Regions from separate parts of the Desulfofalx alkaliphila DSM 12257 genome, predicted to be linked through region 2. Evidence: riboswitches for the same ligand, from Rfam matches in the RefSeq annotation. Region 2 holds a riboswitch; each other region holds the start of a gene.
The links. A riboswitch is a leader RNA that binds a small molecule or an ion and turns the genes downstream of it on or off. The one in region 2 is predicted to bind molybdenum cofactor.

Region 1: linked by a shared signal. The riboswitch ahead of BR02_RS0101895 (ABC transporter substrate-binding protein) and the one ahead of BR02_RS0111730 (stalk domain-containing protein) in region 2 are both predicted to bind molybdenum cofactor.
Region 3: linked by a shared signal. The riboswitch ahead of BR02_RS0101935 (DUF3909 family protein) and the one ahead of BR02_RS0111730 (stalk domain-containing protein) in region 2 are both predicted to bind molybdenum cofactor.

What each region holds. Positions count from the first base shown of each region.
Region 1 is NZ_JONT01000002.1:20,222-28,540, reverse strand. Features, by position in the region: gene BR02_RS0101900 (hypothetical protein) at 1-65, opposite strand, end outside; molybdenum cofactor riboswitch at 182-301, opposite strand; gene BR02_RS0101895 (ABC transporter substrate-binding protein) at 319-1,161, opposite strand; molybdenum cofactor riboswitch at 1,328-1,444, opposite strand; gene hemL (glutamate-1-semialdehyde 2,1-aminomutase) at 1,665-2,951, opposite strand; gene ahbB (siroheme decarboxylase subunit beta) at 3,058-3,534, opposite strand; gene ahbA (siroheme decarboxylase subunit alpha) at 3,536-3,997, opposite strand; gene nirJ2 (putative heme d1 biosynthesis radical SAM protein NirJ2) at 4,100-5,092, opposite strand; gene hemB (porphobilinogen synthase) at 5,095-6,057, opposite strand; gene nirJ1 (putative heme d1 biosynthesis radical SAM protein NirJ1) at 6,100-7,281, opposite strand; gene cobA (uroporphyrinogen-III C-methyltransferase) at 7,322-8,319, opposite strand, start outside.
Region 2 is NZ_JONT01000030.1:313-8,631, reverse strand. Features, by position in the region: gene BR02_RS0111755 (NusG domain II-containing protein) at 1-38, shown strand, start outside; gene BR02_RS0111750 (Gx transporter family protein) at 98-607, shown strand; gene mobB (molybdopterin-guanine dinucleotide biosynthesis protein B) at 628-1,416, shown strand; gene BR02_RS0111740 (RIO1 family regulatory kinase/ATPase domain-containing protein) at 1,400-2,131, shown strand; gene BR02_RS0111735 (hypothetical protein) at 2,172-2,438, opposite strand; gene BR02_RS0111730 (stalk domain-containing protein) at 2,577-3,779, opposite strand; molybdenum cofactor riboswitch at 3,892-4,017, opposite strand; gene BR02_RS0111725 (alpha/beta fold hydrolase) at 4,267-5,181, shown strand; gene BR02_RS0111720 (sigma 54-interacting transcriptional regulator) at 5,170-7,650, opposite strand; gene BR02_RS0111715 (hypothetical protein) at 7,940-8,319, shown strand, end outside.
Region 3 is NZ_JONT01000002.1:31,507-39,825, forward strand. Features, by position in the region: gene BR02_RS0101915 (4Fe-4S dicluster domain-containing protein) at 1-398, shown strand, start outside; gene nrfD (NrfD/PsrC family molybdoenzyme membrane anchor subunit) at 423-1,565, shown strand; gene pruA (L-glutamate gamma-semialdehyde dehydrogenase) at 1,609-3,156, shown strand; gene BR02_RS0101930 (hypothetical protein) at 3,264-3,506, shown strand; molybdenum cofactor riboswitch at 3,811-3,929, shown strand; gene BR02_RS0101935 (DUF3909 family protein) at 4,042-4,368, shown strand; molybdenum cofactor riboswitch at 4,405-4,523, shown strand; gene BR02_RS0101940 (molybdopterin-binding protein) at 4,602-5,627, shown strand; gene BR02_RS0101945 (molybdopterin-dependent aldehyde oxidoreductase) at 5,693-8,319, shown strand, end outside.

The DNA.
Region 1 (8,319 bases), on a different contig from region 2:
TGCCCCACAACATCCCCCACAGGAAAAGAAACCAACAGCCGGTATCGCCCCTTCAAACTAAACACCTCTTTCCTTATATAACAAAAACAGTCTGGCAGTACCCTTTAAAAAGCAGACACTGACCAGACTGTTTTGTGCATCACAAAATGAAGGCATCAACAACTGTAGCCTTTCTACAAGATTGTCCGGAAAACGCTCTCCTTTCCAAAGGGGGAGGCTAACGGGTTTCCCTGTTAACCCTATCGGCTATAACACCATGGCTTATTGCTGTAGGCGTTATTGCTCGGAGAACTTAGTATTTAGTTTTAGATTAAACTGTTATTGGCCTAACAATTCCTCTACAGTGGTATGGGCATCCGGGAAGAACAAGGGCTGACCATACTGGTCTACACCAAATTCTTTAATAACATCCTGGGTGGCAGGGTCAATCATAAATTCTACAAAGGCCTTTGCCCCAGGTCCATTGACTTTTTCAAATTTTTCGGGGTTAACTTGCATAACGTGGTAAATGTTTAGCAACACAGCGTCGCCTTCCAGCAGTATTTCTGACTCAAGGTTTTGCTGATGTGCCAGGTAGGTGGCCCGGTCGGTAAGGGTGTAGCCTTCCTTTTCGTTAGCCACTGCTAAGGTTTTACCCATGCCGCTTCCTGTTTCCACATACCAATCTCCGGCAGGTTCAATACCGGCATCTTTCCAAAGGGCCAGCTCTTGCTTATGGGTGCCGGAATCGTCACCCCTGGATACAAATACGCTTCCGGTCTCTGCTATTTTAGCTAAGGCTTCCTTGGCAGTTGCCAGCTCTTTAATGCCTGCAGGATCAGCAGGTGGCCCAACTATTACAAAGTCGTTGTGCATAACCAGCTGGTAGTTAACTACTGCTCCGGAATCCACCAATTCTTTCTCTGCCGCCATGGCGTGGGTTAGCAGCACATCTGCTTCACCCTTTTCACCCATACTCAATGCCTGGCCGGTACCAACAGCAACGGTCTTAATGTTGTAACCGGTTTGCTCCTCAAACATTGGTTCCAGCACATCTAACAAACCGCTGTCCTGGGTGCTGGTGGTGGTGGCCAGTATTACGTCTTTAATTTCCGGCTCTGCACTTTGTTGATCGTTATCGGCAGGTTCCTGACTCTGACAACCCATTAGGGCTAAGCCCATTACCAGGGCCAGTAATAATACTAGAAAACGTTTCAATTATAATTCCTCCTGTCTTATTACTATTTAATAAGGGGCACCTGTAGAACAATTCTTATACGCAAGGTATAAGTTTGAAAATAAAAAACCAAACTCCGCTGTAGATAGGCAAAGTTTGGCATTATTAGCTAAGCTGAACAATCACTCTCCTTTCCACACCGGGAGGCACACACGTTTCCATATGTACCCTAACGGTCTGAAAACCATGGCCCACTGTAGGTTAACAGACTCGGAGGCTATATTGATTTTTGCTGATAATATAAATCTCGTACTAACTCTATAGTGTATTCTAGCTTTATGCAAAAAATCCTTTTTTATAGTAAAGATTTTTTTCTCCTTTTCTGAAGCTAAGGTTATAGTTACCTATAGATCTTTATGGTATCTACCTTCATTAAAGGGTTTTAAATTTATCCGGTCATTTCTACCGCAGCATGCAATGGGGCCCATGCGTACAGCATTGTTCTGCTTTACAATTTCTTAAAGGCCTTACGGGCGGCCTCGATGGTGAAGTCGATGTCTTCATCACTGTGTGCCACCGACATGAAGGCTGCCTCAAATTGAGACGGTGCCAGGTATACCCCCTCATCCAACATCGCCCTAAAGAAACGGCCGAATTTTTCTGTGTCTGAGGAACAAGCGGTTTTAAAATCCACCACCTCTTCTGAGGTAAAGAAAGTACACAGCATTGAACCGACGCGGTTTTGGCTCATCGGCACCCCTGCCTCTTTAGCGGCCTCACCTAAACCCTGGGCCAGTTTTTCCGATTTCCGTTCCAGTTCTTCATAAACGCCCGGTTTAGCCAGTTCTTTTAAGGTAGCTATGCCGGCTGTCATGGCCAAGGGGTTACCGGACAGGGTGCCCGCCTGATAGATTGGCCCGGCCGGGGATATTTGCTCCATAATCTCGCGCTTACCGCCGTAGGCTCCCACCGGCAGGCCGCCGCCAATTACTTTACCAAGGCAGGTTAAGTCAGGATCAATCTTATAAATTGACTGGGCGCCGCCATAGGCCACCCTAAACCCGCTCATCACTTCGTCAAAAATCAACAGGCTGCCATACTCTTTGGTTAATTCCCTTAGTCCCTCTAAAAATCCGGCCTTGGGCAGTATTACCCCCATATTGCCGGGTACCGGCTCCAGTATCACTGCAGCGATATCTTCGCCTTCCATTTCAAATATTTTCTTTAGTGTATCTAAATCGTTAAAGGGTGCTGTGATGGTGTTGCCGGCAATGCTGGCCGGTACACCGGGGCTGGTGGGCACACCCAATGTCAATGCCCCCGAACCGGCTTTAATGAGTAGGAAATCCGCATGGCCGTGGTAGCAGCCTTCAAATTTAACAATTTTGTTTCTATTGGTGTAGCCCCGGGCCAGCCTTAATGCACTCATGGTGGCTTCAGTGCCCGAGTTCACCATGCGCACCATTTCAATGGACGGCACCGCGTCCACCACCATGCGCGCCAGTTGGGTCTCCAATTCCGTGGGTGCACCATAACTGGTACCCAGTCCCAGGCAGTGCTGCAGGGCATCCACCACCGCCGGGTGCCGGTGGCCAAGAATCAGGGGGCCCCAGGAGCCCACATAGTCCACGTAGCGGTTACCATCCACATCCCACATATAGGCTCCGTCGCCCCGTTCTATAAACAGGGGGTCACCGCCCACCGATTTAAAGGCCCGCACCGGGCTGTTCACCCCGCCGGGTATATACTGCTGGGCGTCAGCATAAAGTTTTTTAGATTTTTCATATGTAGGCATTGTTTTCAAACCTCCTTAGCAAAAGATTCTGGAGTTTGTAGACCGAGAGCCTGTCTAGCCTACCAAAACAATCCAGAGGGCAAATCAAGGGTGGCCGCTTAATTACCTACTTTTCATCTGCAAAATACGCCATACTGCTCTTTTTAAGTTCTTTAGTACTAAAGAGCAGCTTATACTCCTTTATCCCCACCAACCGGGACAGTTCTTCGGCCAGATCATAGCATTCTTCCCTGCTCTGCCTGTGAATCATGGTGTAAAAGTTATATTTCCAGTGGGGATAAGTTTTGCGCTGATAACAATGGGTTACTTCCGGGTGTGCCGCCAGTTTATTGCCCACCTCTTCGACCATATCCTCAGGCACCTGCCACACTACCATGGCATTGGCCACAAAACCCACCCGGTGGTGCCTCAGGGCAGCACCCATTCTTTTCATATAACCCTTTTCCATCAATTGGTCTATAATTTCCAGCAATTCTTTTTCAGTTAAGCCCAGCTTTTCACCCAAATGGGCAAAGGGTTGGGGCACCAGCGGCAATCCCTTTTGCAGTTCTTTGATTATATTCTTCTCTAACTTGGTGAGCATTTTACACCTCATCCAATTCAAAATTTACTAATACCTTAAATACTCTTTCAGAGGGAAGGTTTAGTATATCGGTGATACCGGTTTTTTCGCTGATCTCTTCCAGTATTTTTTTCACCTTATCCGGAGAGTTGGCCAATACGGTGAACCACATGTTGTATTCACCCTCCCGCAAGTAGTTGTGAGTAATGCCGGGGTAGCTGTTTACCACCGCTGCCACCTCATCAATTCTGTGGGCGGGCACCTTAATGCCGCACAAGGTACCCTTGTATCCCAGCTTGCGGGAATCAAATATTCCCCCCAGGCGGCGGATGTAATCTTCATCTTTAAGCCGCTGCAAGCGTTCAATCACTTGCTCTTCGCTGATGCCAAGGCGGTGGCCCAATTCTTTATAGGGCCGTGCCACTATGGGAAAATTTGATTGTGCCATGTTGAGAAGTTTGCGGTCAATAGCATCAAGTTTCATTTCCTATACCTCAATTCCTCGCCGAACGGTCAACACCGTTCGCCTCTATCTCTAATTAAAGCAGATTAACACCCTTTGGCAAACACTGTCATCCTGCATTACCTAATAGCCTTTTCTGCCGTGATATAAACACCAGGGCTCTTCGGCCATGTAGTCACCGTGGTAGTAATAGGCCCTGGCCCGGCAGCCGCCGCAGATTTTTTGGTATCGGCAGGTGCCACAGCCGCCCTGCAGTTTATCATTGCGCAGGCGGTTAAATACCTCGTTGTCCTTCCAGATCTCACTGAAGGGCACCTCCCGCACATTGCCCACCGGGATATTTAAGTAAGCACAGGGCTGCACGTCACCCTTGGGGCTGATAATACAATAGCCTGTACCTGCCAGACAGCCTTTGGTAAAACGTACGTCCACGCCCATTTCCTTGGCAATGCGCATAAATTGGGGGGCGCAGGTTGGCTTTAATTCAATATCCACCTGCTGCTGTTTCTTCATAATCCGTTTAAGCAGGTTTTCGTACTGCTCCGCCCGCAGTGATTCCTGCTCTATGTTAACCGCTCTCCCGGTGGGTACCAAGAAAAAGATATGGTGGGCCACCGCCCCCTCTTCCACTGCCAGGTCAGTCAATTGTTCCACTTCGTCATAGTTCCAGTCAACCACAGTGGTGTGAATTTGAAAGGGCAAGCCTGCCCGGCGGCAGTTGCGCATGCCCTCCACCGCCGCTGCCCAAGCTCCGGGAGAATTCCTAAAGCGATCATGCTTTTCAGGATCTACACTGTCCAGGCTGATGCCCATACCCAGGGCTCCGGCCTCCTTTAGTTTTTTTGCCATTTCCAAGGTGATCAGGGTGCCGTTGGTGCCAAAGACCGGGCGCAGCCCCTTTGATTTAGCATAGGCTACCAATTGGACAATATCGTCACGCATCAGCGGTTCGCCACCGCTAAAAATCATTATTTTAAAACCGGCCTTGGCAATTTCATCTATCAGCGCCTTGCCTTCGGCTGTATTCAGTTCATCCTCCACCTTGGCCCCGGCATCCCGGTAGCAATGCTCACAGTACATGTTGCACTGGTTTGTGGTATTCCATGACACCAGCATGCCTATTCCTCCTTTAACCAGCGGGCAGCATCTTTGGCATGGTAGGTGATGATAATATCAGCCCCGGCCCTTTTAAAGGCGGTGAGCGTTTCCAGAACCACCTTTTTCTCATCAATCCAGCCATTTTGGGCGGCAGCCTTCACCATGGCGTACTCGCCGCTGACATTGTACACCGCTGTGGGATATTTAAACTCTTCCTTGATACGGCGAATAATATCCATATAGGCCAGACCGGGCTTGACCATCACTATGTCGGCACCTTCTTCAATATCCAACCAGGTTTCCCGAATTGCCTCGTCACCGTTGGCGGCATCCATTTGATAGGCTTTGCGGTCACCAAACTTCGGTGCAGATGCCGCCGCTTCCCTGAAGGGCCCATAGTAGGCCGACGCATATTTGGCCGAATAGGACATAATGGGTATATTCTCAAAGTGATGCTCATCCAGGGCCTGGCGAATGGCCGCCACCCGCCCGTCCATCATGTCCGAAGGCGCCACCATATCGGCACCGGCCTTGGCATGGCTCACCGCAATTTTGGCCAGCAGTTCCAGGGTAGCGTCGTTATCTATTTGATCCCCTTTAATCAGGCCACAGTGGCCGTGATCGGTGAACTCACACAGGCAAACATCGGTTACCACCAACAGTTGCGGGTATTTTTCCTTTATTGCCTCCACCGCCTGCTGCACAATGCCCCTGTCATGATAGGCACCGGAACCAACCGGATCTTTTTCTTCGTCACCCAACACCCCGAACAGTATAACGCCTGGTATGCCCAAGGCCACCACTTCTTCAAGTTCTGCCTGCAGTTCATCTAAGGAAAAGTTATAGACCCCCGGCATTGAGGATACTTCTTTTTTAATGCCCTCACCGGGCGTAACAAAAAGCGGATAAATTAAGTCGTCAACCCGCAGGTGATGCTGACGTACCAAACGCCGCATGTTCTCACTGGATCTAAGCCTGCGCATTCTTAAATAAGGAAACAATTATTTCACCTGCCCTTTTGTCAACTACTGCTCCCCAAGACCAATTTCTTCATCAGTCAAATAACAGGCCGGGTCCTCGGCCCAAAAATCATTATATACTGCTTCCGCCCGGGGGCGAAAATTGCCGTTGCAGACCTTTAGCCATGAGCACTTGGCACAACGCCCCTTCAAGAGGGGTTTCCTGTTTTTTAAGCCCTTCAGTATGGGATGGGATGGCTTGGTCCAAATATCACTAAATTTGCGCTCTTTTACATTGCCAAAGGTATGGTGCTGGCTAAACTGATCAGCATGGACGTTACCGTACCAGTCCACCTGGCCGATGGCGATGCCGCTGCGGTTGCCACCGTTTCTCTGCAGCATCTCCCAGGCCTTTTCTGCCCGGGCGGGATCCTTTTCTTTTAATTTCAGATAGATATAAACCCCGTCTGCGTGATTATCCACCGTCAGTATTTCTTTGGTTAATCCCCGGCTGTGCATTTCTTCGGTGCGCTCCATAATTAAATCCAGGGCCTGGCGGGATTCTTGATGGCTGATGTCCTCGTCCTTCATATGGCTGGCCCGACCGGAATAAACCAGGTGATAAAAACAAGCCCGGGGAATCTTTTCCCTTTCCAGCAAGTCGAAAATGTCATTTAACTCGTTAAAGTTGTGGCGGTTGATGGTAAAGCGCAGGCCTACCTTCTGCCCCACCCCAAGGCAATTGCGAATACCTGCCAGGGCTGCATCAAATGCACCTTTTTTACCTCGGAATCGGTCGTTATTTTCACCAATGCCATCTAAACTGATTCCCACGTAGCCCACACCGATATCTTTAATCTTTTGGGCCACCTCCGGTGTGATCAGGGTACCGTTGGTGGAAATGGTTACCCTTAGCCCCAACTGCCGGGCGTAGTTGGCCAATTCAAAAAAATCCGGCCTGATGAGCGGTTCACCGCCGGAAAACAACACCACAGGCACCTTAAATTGGGCCAGATCCCGCAGAAACTCTTTACCCTCTTCGGTGGTCAATTCACCCTCATACTTTTTCGCCTCCGAGCTGGAATAACAGTGCCTGCATTTTAGGTTGCAGGTACGGGTAATATTCCATACCACCACCGGACCATGACCGCCGTGGGTACCGTCGGTCTGTCTACAGCTATCCTTTGCATACCTTAAAGAATCCCCAAAATGTTCACTGCCCAAGAGCAGCCTGCTTACGCTAATCATTTGTTCACCCCGTTAACCAAAGGCCCGGCCTTTGGTAATTCTAAATATTAGATTTCAAAATGGCATCCACCAGACCTTCAATGGTATACTCTTCAGCCTCCACTGTTACCTTAACGCCAAGTTCCTTGGCTGTGCTTGAGGTAATGGGCCCGATGCTGGCCACCGTTACTCCTTCCAGCAGCTCGTTTAAATTATCCGCTGCCAACAGCTCCACAAAATTTCTTACAGTGGAAGAACTGGTGAAGGTCAACACATGCAGTTCCTTTCTCTCCAGCATTTCTTTTAATTCACCGGCATTTCCTGTACTCAACACCGTTCTGTAAGTAACCACGTCTTCCACCTGGGCACCCATTTCAGCCAAGGCCTGGGGTAATATTTTTCGGGCTATGTCAGCCCTGGGCAGGAGTACCCTGTCTCCGGGCTGCACCTTTCCTTCCAGGCCGGTGATGATTTGCTCTGCCCGGTATTCCCCGGGCACGTAGTCCACCAGCAGGCCGTAGTTTTCTAAGGCTTCCCTGGTTTTTGGCCCAATGGCACAAATTTTAACACCGTATAATTCACGCACATCCTTATTTAAGGTCCGCAGGCGTTTAAAGAATAATTTAACCCCGTTTACGCTGGTGAACACCACCCACCGGTAACTTGACAGTTGGTTCAGTGCCTTATCCAGGGGGCCGTAGTCCTCGGGCTCCGCCACTCTAATGGTGGGAAATTCCCAGGGCTCACCGCCCAGTTCTTCAATGCGCCGGGAAAGTATACTGGCTTGCTCCCGGGAGCGGGTAACCAGCACCCGCTTGCCGTACAGGGGCTTTTTTTCAAACCAGGACAGTTTTTCCCGTAAATTCACCACTTCGCCCACCACAATAACCGCCGGGTTTTTAAACTCCGCCTGCTTAGCCTTTTCGGCTATATCCTCCAGTGTGCCCACCAAGGTGCGCTGTTCCGGGCGGGTGCCCCAACGCACCAAGGCCACCGGTGTATCAGCCGGTCGACCGTATTGCATCAACTTTTCACAGATCAAATGCAGGTTACCCATGC
Region 2 (8,319 bases):
AGGGCAAATCAAATGAAGTTGACGCGTTAACATACTAATCACTGGCTTCCGGTGGGCACACCCACTATTTTGTAAAAATATTAAGGGGTGTTAGAAGTTGAATACAAAGCGTCTGGTGCTAATTTCACTTTTTGTAGCTCTGGCTATGGCCCTAAATATCTTTGAGCGTGCCATTTATATACCCTCACATCCAGGAGTGAAATTGGGTTTAGCTAACGTGATTACATTATTATCAATATTATTATTGGGATGGAAAGACGCCTTTTATGTGGTGTTTATTAGGTGTACCTTGGGGGCATTGCTATTTGGCAATCCAATCAGTTTTTTGTTTAGTATTACAGGGGGGCTGCTTAGCGCCTTAGTGATGGTTTTATTGTGGGAGTTATTAACAAAATATGTTAGCATTGTCAACATTAGTATGGTTGGGGCAGTAACCCATAATATCGGACAGCTATTGGTGGCTAGCCTGATAATGCAGGATTTCTCTGTTTACACATTGTTGCCAATATTAATGATTTCAGCATTAATAACCGGTTATGTTGTTGGCTTGATTACCAATCATGTATATAAATCTTTGGTCAACAGGAATATAACTGCGTATGGTTAGTATTTAAAAGGCTTCTAATGTTGATTAAGGAAGTGATTTTTTTGAAAGTCTTCTCGGTTTTTGGAGTTACCCAATCCGGTAAAACCACAACTGTTGAAAAAATTATTAACGAACTCTGTAAAAGGGGTTATCGGGTTGGCTCAATTAAAAATATTCACTTTGAAGGATTTGCACTGGATACTGTTGGTACTAATACCTGGCGGCATAAGCAAGCTGGGGCTGAAATGGTAGTGGCTAGGGGTTTGATGGAAACAGATGTGTTAATTCCTCAAAAACTACCCTTAGAAAAAATACTAACATTTTTTGACCATGATTATGTGGTTATGGAAGGGATTTCCAATACACTTGTCCCGAAAATTCTATGTGTCAAGAATGAAAAAGAAATTGAGGAGCGCAAAAATGATTTGGTAATTGCTTTATCCGGACGTATATCTAATGTAAAAACCACTTATAAGGGTATTCCGGTTTTTAACGCCCTATTAGATGCTGAGAGACTAGTGGATTTTATTGAGGATAAAATGAACCATTATTTACCATTTATCAATGAGATTGAGCATTGTCAAAAATGTGGTAGCAGCTGCCGAACATTAGCATCTCAAATATTAAAGGGTAAAGCAAAGAGCTCAGAATGCATGGTTAGCAATGAAGTTACTGTTAAACTTGGCAGTCAGGAAATATCTTTAGATTACTTTCAACAATTAAATATTAAACGCAGATTAGAAAAGGTATTTTCCCAATTAGACAGTTATGACCCAGATCGTGATATTACTATTAAAATAAGGAAGACGAAAAATGGAATGGCAGTCTAGGCTGGAAGAGTTATTAAGAGTAAGAATTTTAAATTACCATCGAAAATTCAGTTTTAGAAATAGAGTTTTTTTAGTGGATACAATAAACAGAGAAACAGTGAAGTCTAAATATATAATTAAGGAATATGTCAATGGAAAAGCCGATCAAGAGACTGCCATAATATGTAACCTAAGACAAAAGGGTCTTTTGGTGCCCCGAATAATTTGGAGCAACAGCAGAGTAATTATTATGGAGTATATAGAAGGAATCCTTTTGACAGATTTATTGACAAATCCCAAGACAATCCACCAATCTTGGGTTAATAGCCTTGCTAAGTGGCTCTATCATTTACACAGTACTGAGAGGCAAGGTGAATATTGTTTTTGCAAATCAGACTTAAACCTGCGTAATTTTATATTTACCGGAGATAATTTTTACGGTATTGATTTTGAAGATATATGTATTACTCACCCTGAAAGGGATTTAGGCGGTATTAGCTCATTCATATTAACTAATGATCCTATGTTTGCCCAGTGGAAATTCAAAGTCTGTTCGTCATTGGTTAAGGCTTATGTAAATGTTGCTAATACTCAATTAGATTATCGACTAATAGAATATTATTTATTGGAAGAGTTAAAGGCAACTGCATCACGAAGGGAAAAACAGCGTGATTACTTGCTAAATAAAATAAAGGAGTTAAACCTTAAAGGCAATTTAATAGTTTTCAATAATTAAACAAACCATCATTAATAATAGATGGTTTGTTTATATGGAATCAATTTTCGGGTGCGTCTCTGTAGGTGGAGTGTTGTGAATTATACTCATTTATACTTTCATATTTATTAAGTAAACCCTTATTATATTTAGCCACCTGATTTCTAATTACAGCAATATGTTTTTCCTCTGCTTTTGCAAGATCAGAAAAAAGTGCTGCCATATCTTGGTTATCACTGTCTTGGGATTCCCTCATATAACGAACGTATTGAATAAGTGCCTGTTCCTTTTGGTGTAGAGCCTCTTGTAAATGGCTAAGCGTATGCATGCCAATCCCTCTTTTCTTTAATTTTTTTAATAAGTTTACCCGATATGTTGTTTAGTATTCTTTTTATATTTGATTATCAACTTAAAAAACGCGCCCCTTCAAGCGGGGCGCGTTTAAAATGGTATCGCATCGTCATTATTACTCTTTATGGGCGTGCCAACGGTCAGAATTGGGGAAGAAAAGTGACTCGCCGTAGACATCCTTCTTGAAGTTTTCAATTACCGTTTGCGCTTCTATAGAGGTTGCATAATCCACGAACTGCATCACTAGATCATACTTAACCTGCGGGAATTTTTCCGGGTTCACCGGGATTAGGGTAATGAAATTTAGCAGTGATTCGTGTTTCTCCACCAGAACATCTAAGCTGATCTCATCCTTTAGAACAAGGTAGGTGGCCCGATCCATGAAGGTATAGGCCTGTTGTTCATCGGTGTAACGCAGGGTGGCGCTATTTCCTTGGGGACCTCCCTCCCAGACTACGTACCAATCGCCCTGGGGTTCCAGTTCTGCGGCTTTCCAAAGTTCCATCTCACCGACGTGGGTGCCGGAACGGTCGCCACGGCTGATAAACAACGACTCTGTTTCCATAATTCGATTCAAGGCTTCTGAAGGGGTCAGTCCCCTAATTCCTGCGGTGTCAGACTTTGGACCAACGATGACAAAGTCGTTATACATCAGGGGGATGCGCTCGGTGCCATAACCTTCGGCAACAAACTGTTCCTCAAGGGCCCGGGCATGCACCTGCACCAGGTCAAAATCCCCGGTTTTGGACATTTCTAGGGCTTTGCCTGTACCTGCGCCCACAAATTCCACTTTAATGCCTGTTTTTTCCTCAAAGAGATTGGTCAAGGTGCCTACAATTCCGGCGTCAATGGGTCCGATAGTGCTTGCCATTCGAATGAATGGTCCCGCACTTATATAAACAGTTCGCTCGGCTTCGTTCCACTCTACGTCCTTATCCAAAGCCTCACTGACAAAGCGCAGCGGCACTAATAAGCGCTGGTTTTTCAGCATGGCCGGCGCATCAAGCTGCACATTTTTTTCGTTTACAGTGGCTTGGTTGCTGTCCACAGGCATGGTAATAACGGATTTTCCCAGCGTAACAGTGGCCGCTTGGGCGTCCTTATCCCAGTTAACTTTAGCACCTAAGGCCTCACTAACAAACCGTATAGGAACGTAAGTTCTGTTTGTATCGGTGTCAATAAAGGCCCCTTGATCCGGAAACAATACCGACTCGTCGTTAACAACCACATTTACATCAGACTGTCCGGCATAGGCTGCTGCCGCACCAATGGAAATAAACAGTAATAAAGCCAAGATAATAGATAATTGTCTTCTCATAAAGTTACCCTCCTTATAATTTTTCTACAGGATTGTGCAATGATAACTTGTCATAAACCCCCTTTCAAATAAAAAAGATCCGGGTGACTGAAAGTAAGCCAACCGGATCTAAATTGACCTGATGAAGGCTCCTTTCCACAATGGGAGGCCTACCTGTTTCCAGGTAAACCCTGTCGGCCCGATAACCGTGGATGTGACGTATCTTTTAGGTTGAAGGGGCTCGGAGCATTATTCTATTAGAATCAAAAAATAGTAAGAATCCATAGTGATATTGTCCACAAAAAATATTCGCCTTTGCCCCAGATAATTCCTGCTAGAATCTCAAATAAATTACTTAGGTATTTTCTACCATAGAAATGGAGGTATATGAAAAAACTCGATGTCTTTTGGAAAGTATGATATTTTATAGATATCTATTCTTGCACTTTGTGAGTGCCGATTTGCCAGGCAATGTATGGTCAAGGTTGGACAGTGGGAGGGTGAGGGTTTGAAACCGGAGGGCTTTGATTTTCATTCAAATTTTATTGAAATAGCCGGGTATAAAATGCACTACTTGGATGAGGGCAGTGGAGGGGTTCTGATAATGCTGCATGGTAACCCAACCTGGGGTTACCTTTACCGTAATTTTATCCCGGAACTGAGTAAAGAGTATCGCTGTATAGTGCCTGACTTTTTAGGTTTTGGCTATTCAGACAAGCCCGCCGGTGAGGATTACAGTTTACAGGCCCAATCACAACGACTTGCACAATTTATTGAAAAGATGGAGTTAAATGAAATAACTTTAGTTGTGCATGATATTGGCGGAATTGTCGGTCTGGCATGGGCTGCGGAACACAAGCACTTGGTCAAGGGGCTTGTTATTTTAAATAACAGTGGTTCGGTACCGGAAGTTTGGGGAAAAAGCCCTTATCTGCCTCCCTGGTCTTACATAGTTCTTTGGCCGTTACGAATCCCAGTAATAGGTGAAGTGATGGTAGAGAATCTAAATATCTTACATAGGCTTGTGATGCCCTTAGCTTTTTCCAGAAGGGATGTTTTCACCAAAAAAATCCGCCGGGGATTTGGGTATCCTTATAGGTGCAAGGCTGATCGAAAGGCCCAGCTAAGTACTATTAGGCAAATTCCAATCCTTAAATCAGACCCTATTTATAGAATGCTGCTGAAGACCGGACAAATGCTTAATGGCTGGCAAGTACCTGCCCAAATTATCTGGGGACTAAAGGACCCATCTTCACCACCGAGGATTATTAAGGTATTGGAACGACTTTTACCAAACCACCGACCGTCTGTGGTACTTCCCCAGGCAGGACATTTTCTTACTGAGGAACAGCCTGAAGTTGTACTGGATAAAATCAAAGAATTTCTAAAAACAATTGATAATAGCCCCAATTTAAACACATAGGAACAACAAAATAATAAAACAGTATGCCAGACTAAACCCAAAGGCAGTGCCACCAACCCATCGGTGCTTTAGTTGAGGGAAAACTCTAAATAGGCAATACAATGTTAATAGCAGTCCTACAATCATAAGAAGGGACTGGGTAAAGTTACAGGCACTGACGGTAAGCAGGTACGGAGCTTGGCTGGCAAATACTAACTGAATAAATATGGAGTTTAATTCATCAAATTTGGCTCCTAACTGATAAGAGACATGGGAGGCAGTTAACAGCGGCACAAAAGCCAAAGACATTCTCAGGTAGGGGGTAAAATTCTTACTGGAAATATGCTTTCTTAGAAATACAACAACCACTGCTAACAGTAGAGAAAATAGCAGCCAGTAAAAAAGGTTAAATAGCAGTTTCCAGTGGTCGGGATAAAGGTTTTTCAGGCTCTCTATGGTTAATGGCGGTATCAGCATGAAGGCAAAGAAAAGCACCAGCGCTGCAATGCCCCCGTGGACGTTGGAGAGCTGCCAAATTTCTCGACCTGGTGGCCTGATGCTAAAGGTGATGGAATTGTTAGGACAGTTTGTGACGCATTTTAGGCAGAGTTTACAGTTGATATTACTGTCAATGTACATGGCGTGCAGCAGCATAGGACAGCCGCTCCGGGTGTTGCCTTTAAAGCAATTAAACGTTTGACACTTATTTTGGCAGACATCCGTTTTAGCTCGCAGTTCAACCAGTGACAGGGTGGAGCAGACGGAGAAAATCGCCCCTAGGGGGCACATATAGCGGCACCAAACATGCCCTTTATATATGAAACCGCAGGTAATAGCTGCGGCTGCAATGGTGGCCAACAGCAACCCTGTTAGATATGGCGAGTCCTTTATGTTAAAAAATTCTTCATACCAAAAGATTAAACTAAACAAGAAAATAAATATTATGTAATAGTGGTGAGTTAAATACTTAGGCAGCTGTTTACTGTAACACTTTAGATTTTGCGCCAGTGCAGCCAGCATGGAAAAGGGGCATACTGAACAGACCACTCTACCAAGCAATAGGGCACCAAGTATGACAGCAGGGCCCAAAACCTTCCAGGTAAATACATTAATCCATTGGAATTGATGTCCTCCCCAAAAGCTTATTATAAGAACTCCCAGGAATATTACCGTCACCATCATTTGGACCCTTTGGGGCCAGGTTCTTTTATATACTAATTCTTTAAAGATTGATAAGTCCAATAAATTAAAACCGGGTCGGCTTCGGTTTACTTCGCCAATAATAATACTGTCTGCTTCAATGACTTCACCGTCTGTCAATAGCACAGCCCTATCTATAATTTCCTCTAACTCCTGGATGTTCGATTGCTGATAATCATGGGAGAGCAGCTTTTCAACGGCATCCGAGGAAAGGGTGATATTAGTTTCTTTTTCATATTTTTTACATTTTAAGTTTACAAAGTAATTAATCAGTTCGGGAATATCTCTTTTTCTGCTCCGCAAGGGATCGAGGTGAAGGCTGTTGTTAAATAATGAGGCAGTATTAATACCCGTTTTTTTTCTTTCAATATATTGGCCGGGGTCTGTCACTGTGGAGGCCATAATAATTCTAACATCCCGGTGTTGGTCTACATACTTCAACAACCTCAATAGCGTTTCTTTGGGCAGCAACTCAATATCATTTAAGTAGAGGGAGCCACCCTTAGCCAAATCAAGGTAGCTAAACTGGTACAGTTGTGAAGTTTCCTTTGACAGAGGGCCCAGCAATTTAATACCTTCCACGTCGTGAACCAGTTCCTCACAATCTACGACGATAAATGGAAACTTCTTTCTTATGCTTTTATTATGAATGAGATTGGCCACCAAAAGCTTACCTGTGCCCTTTTCTCCGGTGATTAACAAAGGCTCACAGTGTTTAGCTTGCTCGTCGATTATGTGACGCAGCTTTTTAGTGAATCTACTTTTACCTACCAGTTTCTTTAAATATGTTCTGGATTCCAGCAAAAAGTTGGACAGGGCCAGTTGTTTATTCTTAACGGAGGTCTTTTTAATGTTTATTTGCTTTAGTTGATATGAGAGATTTTTAATGATGGTGTTGTTAATTTGTGGAATTAGTTGAATAAGCTTTTGGAAGGCTTCGTCGTCAAAGATTATAATCTTGCTTCTTTTGGCCGAATTAATGCTTACATGGGATGGTTCCCCGGTAAGTAAACAAATATCACCATAGTAATCTCCGGCTAACAGTCGATGCAATACAAATTTTTCCCCAAACTCATCTTCAACATAAACCTCTAATTCCCCATGAAGAACAATGAAGAAATTTCGCAGCATATCTCCCTGTGATACAATGTGTTGGTTGTTGCGGAGGGTGACTATATTACAACCCTTGCTGATAATATGTAACTGGTCAGCAGGCACATCTTTAAACAAGTTGAGTCCTTGTAAGGTTTCATAAACCAGGGATTTAGGCGCTTGCAGTGAAAACAACATATCATCACCCCCCGGGTCAGTTTAAGATAGTCCTACCAATTATAGTATATCTACAAAAAATTCTGTAAACAACAGTATTTTATAGATTTCTAACTATTTCAAGAACATCAAGGTTACGAATATGAAGCAGTGGCAGGCAAAGTATGGTGTATAGTAATAATCGTGATCGGTACAGTAAAATAGTTAATATGACAGTCGACCGAAACCTACAAAATTCAACAGAGGAATATAGGATAATCTGTAGAAGCATTGTGTTTAATAGAGTTTTAGGGAAAAGGGGGATGATGATTTGAATTTTAAAAAAAGCTTTAGTGTTATCCTTATGGCAGTGATGTTAGTATTAACATTTACCGGTGTTGCATTTGCAAAAGATGATGTTGGTGATATTGAGCTCATAAAATATGGCGATGAAACTAAGATGACTAATACTACACTAAGGCTTATAAATAGCTTCCTAAAATATTGTGTGCAAGCTAAAGCTGAACCTGAGATTGAATCAAGAGTAAATAAAAATTATATAATAAATGAACCTGCCAATGAAATTCCAGTGTTAATGTACCACCACCTACTGAAAGAAGAAGAAAACCCTTATATAAATAATGGGGCTGTTTTAAATGTAGAAAACTTTGAACAGCAGATGAAGATATTACATGACAACAACTATAATAC
Region 3 (8,319 bases), on a different contig from region 2:
TTACCAAGTGCCAAATGTGCTCAAGCAGGGTAGATAAGGGTGAAGCTCCGGCCTGTGTGGGTGTGTGTCCCACCAATGTGATGACTTATGGCGATCGGGATGAACTGTTGGCAATGGCCAGAAAGACCATAGAAAGTGATGACAAATATATAAAACACATCTATGGGGAACATGAGGCGGGCGGTACCAATTGGCTTTATATATCTGACATACCCTTTGAAAAATTGGGATTCCGTACCGATGTTACAACCAGGCCGATACAGGAATACAGTCATGAGTTTTTGAAATATACCCCTCCTGTGATTGTTGCCTGGGGCGGCCTCCTTTCGGCAATGTACGTTTACACTAAACGGCGCAAAGAAGTTGCCGGTAAGGACAAGAAAGATGTACCAATGTAACGGTTAAGTAAAGGAGGTAAAAGGATGGAAGCTCAATCTTCCAAATGGGTATTTAGAATGACGCCAATAAGATTTTTGCTGCTTATTTTGGCGGGAGTGGCGGCGGCTTTGGCGGTGTATCGTTTGGTTGTGGGCTTAGGGGCCACCACCAATCTTAATGACCACTGGCCCTGGGGCTTGTGGATTGGGTTTGACGTATTAACAGGTGTTGCCTTGGCCGGCGGCGGCTACAGTGTGGCGCTGATAGCACATATTTTGCATATTGAAAAGTTTAACGTTATTGCCCGCAGTGCCATGCTCACTTCCCTCTTGGGTTATTTGTTGGTAATGATCGGTTTGTTCTTGGATATCGGTCAGTGGTTCAACTTCTGGCGTCCCTTTGTGTCATGGGGTTACCACTCAGTGCTCTTTGAAGTGTTCTGGTGTGTGTCACTGTATACCACCGTACAGGTGTTAGAATTCGGTGAAATTGGTACAGAGAAGGTTGCCAAGTCTTGGCACAGATTATTTGCTAAGGCCATGCCCTTTCTGCTAATAGTCGGTGTGCTTTTGCCCACCTTACACCAATCTTCACTGGGTGCCCTGTACTTAACCCAGGTGGGTAAACTGCATCCCCTGTGGTGGTCACCCTATATCGGCCTGTTCTTCTTAATGTCGTCATTTTTTGTGGGCCCGGCCATGGTAACGGTGGAGACCTCCCTTGCGGGCAGAGCATGGAAGCACTGGGTAGATGTTAAGATTATCCGCAGCTTACAAAGAATTGGTGTTACCGTCATGCTCATGTATCTAATTCTAAAAATATGGGACTTATTCGCCCGGGACGCCATGCAATATGTATTTGCCGGTGGACTGGAGTCAACGATGTTTCTAATAGAAATGGGCCTTGGCGTAATTATACCGATAATTATTTTCTTCATCCCCTGGGGTAAGACCAGGGCAGGTCTGATTACCGCCGGTGCATTGGTGGCCTTGGGTGTAATTATTAACCGGATGAATGTTGTAATTGTTGGTATGATAGGTTATAGTGGTGCAGGGTACATTCCTTCTGCAATAGAAATATTGGTCACCGTTGGTCTGGTGGCAGGCGGTGCTCTGGCTTACTGTTTCATCTGTGATAACTTCAGAATATTAGACCACCAGGAAGAACAACATAAAGTAGCACAGTAACAATTAAATATAGCATAAAATAATAACAACACGGGGTGACATAATGTTAAAAAACTTTACAAACGAACCATTATTAAACTTTAATGACGCTAAAGTGGTAGCAAATTTTAAGGAAGCATTGGAGGAGGCACAAGGGCAACTGGGTCAGCATTACCCACTGGTCATTGGCGGTGAATCCACCTATACCGATGAGAAAATAGTATCTATTAACCCCTCATCTCAAGAGCAGGTGGTGGGCTATGCATCCAAGGCTTCAATTGAGCAAGCACAAGTTGCCATTGACGCTGCGGAAAAGGCCTTTGACAGCTGGGCCAGGGTTAATCCCAAAGAAAGGGCGGCATGTCTTTTTAAAGCAGCGGCCATAATGAGGGAAAGAAAATATCAATTATCAAGCTGGTTAGTTTTAGAATCAGGAAAGAATTGGGCAGAGGCCGATGCAGATACAGCCGAAGCCATCGACTTTCTGGAATTCTATGGCCGAGAAATGTGCCGATTGGCAGAAACCCAGCCGCTGGTGAGGATTGACGGTGAAGATAATGAACTGGTGTATCTGCCGTTGGGTGTCGGTGTAGTAATTCCACCTTGGAATTTTCCCTTTGCCATTATGGCGGGTATGACAGCGGCCGCCATAGTTGCGGGTAACACTGTGGTGCTGAAACCTGCCAGCAATACACCGGTCATTGCAGCTAAATTTGTAGAAATACTTAAAGAAGCAGGGGTGCCCGACGGGGTGGTAAACTTCTTGCCCGGCAGCGGCGGTGCCATAGGTGATTTCCTAGTTAGCAGCCCACAAATTAGCTTTGTTAATTTCACCGGCTCAAAAGAGGTGGGCCTAAGAATAAATGAATTGGCTGCCAAATACGTAAAGGGTCAACGGGCTATTAAGCGGGTGGCCTTGGAAATGGGCGGTAAAGATGCTATTCTTGTGGACAGTTCAGCAGATTTAAACGCAGCGGCCACTGCCATTGTTGCATCGGCCTTTGGCTTCCAGGGGCAAAAGTGTTCAGCTTGCTCCAGGGCAGTTGTGCTCAGTGATGTTTATGACCAAGTGGTTGATTTGGTGCTGCAAAAGACCGGTGAGCTGACCGTTGGCCCAGCCACAGAAAACTTCCCCGTTGGCCCGGTGATAGACAAGGCTTCTCTGGAAAGAATTAAGAAATATATAGAAATTGGTAAAAGAGAAGGTGAACTGCTCACCGGGGGAGATACTCTTGAAAGTTTGGGTGGATTTTATGTGCAGCCCACTATTTTCGGCAATGTTTCACCCCAAGCGGTGATTGCCCAGGAGGAAATATTTGGCCCTGTACTGGCCTTTATTAAAGCAGACAGTTTTGACCATGCCTTGGATATTGTTAACAACACTGAATATGGTTTAACCGGCTCAGTCTTTGCTAACGATCGTTTAAAAATCGAAAAAGCAAAGAAAGAGTTTCATGTGGGCAACTTCTACGTTAACCGCAAATGCACCGGTGCCTTGGTAGGGGTGCATCCCTTTGGCGGATTTAAAATGTCAGGCACTGACTCCAAGGCCGGTGGGAGAGATTATCTGCTCCACTTCACCCAACCGAAGTTAATATCAGAAAAGTACTAAAGACAAAAAAAGCCCCAAAAGAAGCTTTTACTTAGGGATTGAAGAAAAACTTTAATGGACAGCTTCAAGCGGGCAATAAAGACCACATAGGAGTTTCTTATTCTCCTGTGTGGTCTTTTTCGTTATGCGTTAGTTGTTTTTCTACCATCAATGGATATAGGGACGGTGATGCAGACAAAGCCTTATTTAATCGCCCGCGGGGTGTTGCCATTGCTCCTGATGGTGCGATATTTATCACTGACACGGGCAACCACGCTATACGAATGATTTATGATGGCAAGGTATATACAGTTGCCGGGAACGGATTTCCCGGGCATGTAGACGGGCAAGTTTTAAAGGCGCAGTTTTAGAACCCAACAGGTATTGTCATTGATAAAGCCGACTATATTTATGTCAGTGACACATTTAGGAGTCCCCTTATGCTCAAAGACGCACCCTCCTAATGGGGCTTTTTTTCCTAATAAACAATTATTCATGAAGGAATATGCTTATTAACATAGAATAGAATAAGGCATTAACCATGTGCTTTTGGAACAAAAAGCATCCCAAAAAAGAACACTGTTATACCAAAATGTAACACTTTCCTGGTATAGCACTAAAAATCCAATTGGATAGCTTGTTTTTATTGGTACGCTTTTTGCTACGTTATTAATATAACTTAATAGTCTCCGAGCCGTCAGATCTAAGGTATTATACTATGATCTTTCGGCCGTTAGGGTTTGATGGGAAACCGTTAAGCCTCCCGTTCGGAAAGGAGTAAAGTAAATACTTGGTGTTTAAAAAGCCAGGATTACATGCTTCTTTGCTGTGATCCTGGCTTTTTATAAACCTAGCCGGAAGCCCGCCGATGATGGCTGTTTAGTAGTTAACTTGGAGGTAATAGTGGTGCAAGAGGTCATTGAAAGAGTCAAATCACATCTTGAAGGTGTAAGGTTACAAAAAATTACAGATGAACAAGAGGTTTTATTAAAAAACAACTATAATTGCAAGCTTTACTTTTTTGAGTACGGTCTTAGTCCAAAGGGTGATTTAGTGATCAGCACATCAAGTCAAAACTATAAAAACCTCCTCTATTATATCGGTTTTGAATGGGAGAAAAAGTCTTTCTTAAAGTTAAAAATAGAAGGCAACGATTCTGTGGCTGTTGTTTTAGATATGGAGAGCAAAAGGGTGAGTGAGTTAGCCAAGAAATTAGGTTTAATAAGGGAATAAAATAGTTTTATTTATAAAGCATAGATTTGTGGCACAATTTAATATGGACTCCGAGCTTGGCAGTTCTAAGGCCTTCGATAAGAAAGCCAAGCCGTTAGGGTTTAATGGGAAACCGTTAGGCCTCCCGCGTGGAAAGGAGTACAGTAGTATTTACTGGTTATAAATAAACCAGGGCGCTGTTTTAACCCTTCCACGGCGCCCTGGTTTTATTGTTAAAAAAGGGGGATGGAGCAGTGAAAGTTGTACCGGTGCAAGAGGCGGTTGGAATGGTTCTCTGTCACGATATTACCCAAATTGTCCCGGGTAAATTTAAAGGCAGGGCATTTAAAAAAGGGCACATTATACAGTTTGAAGATATACCGAAGTTGTTGGATATAGGAAAGCAAAATATATATGTATGGGAAATAAACAATGGGCTGCTGCACGAGGATGACGCAGCGCTGAGAATTGCAAAGGCGGCTGCCGGCAGCGGCATAAGCCTCACGGAACCCAAAGAAGGTAAAGTAAGTTTGCTGGCCGAAGAAAAGGGCCTCCTTAAAGTAAATGTTGATGCCCTATACAGCATTAACGAATTAGAAGAAGTGATGTTTGCAACTTTACATACCAATCAAATAGTTGAAAAAGGTAAGGTGCTGGCAGGCACCAGAATCATTCCCCTGGTTATTGAAGAAGACAAAATATGTAAAATTGAGTCCATATGCCAAACAAACTATCCCCTGGTTGAGGTTAAACCATTTAAGTCATTAAAAGTCGGCGTTGTTACCACCGGCAGCGAAGTATACCACGGGCGGATTAAAGATAAATTTGGCCCTGTGGTTATGAAGAAGATAGAGAGTTGGGGAAGTGTTGTAAGCAGACAAATATTTGTGTCTGACAGCACAGACATGATAGTTGACGCTATAAACCGGTTATTGGGAGAGGGGGTTGAAATGATTACAGTTACCGGAGGCATGTCTGTGGACCCCGATGACGTGACACCTGCAGGTATTCGGGCAGCGGGCGGGCGTATTGTTACATATGGTGCCCCCACCTTGCCCGGGGCTATGTTTATGTTGGCCTATATAGGCGATGTACCTGTGCTGGGATTGCCGGGCTGTGTAATGTACAGCAAGAGCAGTATCTTTGATCTGGTGGTGCCCCGCATCCTGGCAGGGGAAGAATTAAGCCGCAGGGATATTGTGAAGCTGGGCCATGGGGGACTCTGTGTTAACTGTAAAGAGTGTAGATATCCGGACTGTGGTTTTGGAAAAAGCTTGTAAAACAATCTGCTAGAAAAATTTAGGGTCGATAGCCTTAAATTAAATAATAAAAGGAGTGTGGTCAAGTGATTAAAAAGAAAATCAACATCAACGGCATAAATACAGTTGTCGTATGCGACCCGGAATCTATGCTGGTGGATGTGCTGCGCGGCCAACTGGGTCTAACCGGAACCAAGGTCGGTTGTGGTAAAGCCCAGTGCGGTGCTTGCTCAGTAATTTTAAACGGTAAACTAATTTTATCCTGTGCTTACAAAATGAAGCGTTTACCTGATGAGTCTATTATCACTACCATTGAAGGTATTGGCACTCCCACTAACCTGCACGCCTTACAAATGGCATGGGTGAAATACGGTGGCGCCCAGTGCGGTTACTGCTCACCTGGCTTTATTGTGTCTGCTAAGGCACTCTTAGACGAAAACCCATCCCCAACCCGAGAAGAAGTAAGAGATTGGTTCCAAAAACATAAAAACGTTTGCCGCTGCACCGGCTATATACCCTTAGTTGATGCCGTGATGGCTGCGGCTGCCTTTATGCGCGGCGAAATTACCGCTGAAGACTTAGACTTTAAAATGCCTGCCGACGGCAAAATTTTTGGCACTGACTATCCGCGCCCCTCTGCCATTGGCAAAGTTACCGGTACAATTGAGTTTGGCTCCGATTTTGGCCTAAAAATGCCGCCCGAAACCCTGCAGTTAAAGTTGGTTCAGGCACAAGTTTCCCATGCAAAAATTTTATCCATCGACACCTCTGAAGCTGAAAAAATGCCAGGTGTATATAAAGTTGTCACCCATAAAGATATTAAGGGCAGAAACCGGATTAACGGCTTGAACTTTCCAAACAACAAAGGGGACAGCTATGATCGCCCCATTTTATGTGATGAAAAAGTATTTCAGTTTGGCGACGCCATTGCCATCGTTTGTGCAGATACCGAGGCAAATGCCCAAGCCGCTGTAGAAAAGGTTAAGGTTGAGTTGGAAATTTTGCCGGCCTACATGAGTGCCCCTGCGGCAATGGAGCCCGATGCCATTGAAATTCACCCCGGCACACCCAATGTTTATTACAAGCAAGACAATATAAAGGGTGAAGATACGGCGTCAGTAATGGAAGAAGCAGATGTGGTAGTGTCAATGGAAGACCTGTATGTCGGTCGTCAGCCCCACCTGCCCATTGAGCCTGACGTTGCTGCCGCTTACTACGATGAAAACGGCAATTTGCAGATTTTATCAAAAAGTATCGGTCTGGACCTGCATGCAGCCATGATCGGTGAAGGACTTGGTTTAGAGCCTGGTAAAAACCTGTTCTTGTCTCAATTCCCCGGGGTAGGCGGTACCTTTGGGTATAAGTTTAGCCCCACCATTGAGGCCCTGGTTGGTGCTGCCACCATGGCCACAGGGAAGCCTTGTTTCTTAAACTTCAATTATTATCAACAAATTACCTATACCGGAAAGCGTTCACCCTTCTTTGTTGATATTAAGTACGGTGCTAAAAAAGACGGCAAGATTGTTGCCATGGAAGCCAACTGGGCAGTGGATCACGGTCCTTACTCAGAGTTTGGTGACCTGCTGACCCTGCGCGGTGCTCAGTTTATCGGTGCCGGCTATGGTATTCCTAACATTAAAGGTGTTGGCTACACCGTTTGCACCAACCACTGTTGGGGTTCAGCCTTCCGGGCTTACGGATCACCCCAGAGCTTCTTTGCCTCAGAGACTTTAATGGACGTATTGGCTGAAAAGCTGGGCATCGATCCCCTGGAGCTGAGATATATTAATGCTTATCGTCCCGGAGATACTACCCCCTCTGGCCATGAGCCGGAAGTATATTCTATGACCGCATTGATTGATGCCATCCGGCCCAAATACCAAGCAGCTTTGGAAAATGCTAAAAAGCTTTCTACACCGGAGAAAAAACGTGGTGTTGGCGTATCTGTCGGCGTCTATGGCTGCGGCTTGGACGGTGTAGATGGAGCGGAAGTATGGGTGGAACTGCTGTCCGACGGTCGGGTTCAGGTAAGTACAAACTGGCAGGATCACGGACAGGGTGCAGATATGGGCCTCTTGGCCACCTCCCATGAAGCACTGCGTCCCATGGGTATTAAGCCGGAGCAGATTAAGCTGGTTATGAACGATATGAACTTAGCCCCTGCCGGCGGCCCTGCCGGCGGTAGCCGTTCACAGGTGGTTATCGGCAATGCTGTAATTAACGGTTGTGAGCAATTGCTTAACGCCCTTAAGAAAGATGACGGAAGTTACATGACTTACGACGAAGCGGTGGCAAAGGGCATACCGCTAAAGTATGTGGGCCAGTGGAGCACTGCTGCGGATAACTGCACCGCATGCGACGAAAAAGGCCAGGGCAAGCCTTTCTCCAATTACATGTACGGTGTCTTCTTAGCAGAGGTGGAAGTGGATACCACCACCGGCAAGACTGAGGTCATTAAGATGACTTTAGCTGCTGACGTGGGAGAAATCGTCAACAAAACGGTATTGGACGGACAAATATATGGTGGCTTGGCCCAGGGCATTGGCCTGGCACTGACCGAAGACTTTGAGGACTTGGAAAAGCATACCACCATGCGTGCCTGCGGTATTCCTTACATTAAGGATGTTCCGGACAACATGGAAATCATCTACGTTAACTTCCCCCGCAAGCACGGTCCCTTTGGTGCTTCCGGCGTGGGTGAATTGCCGCTGAC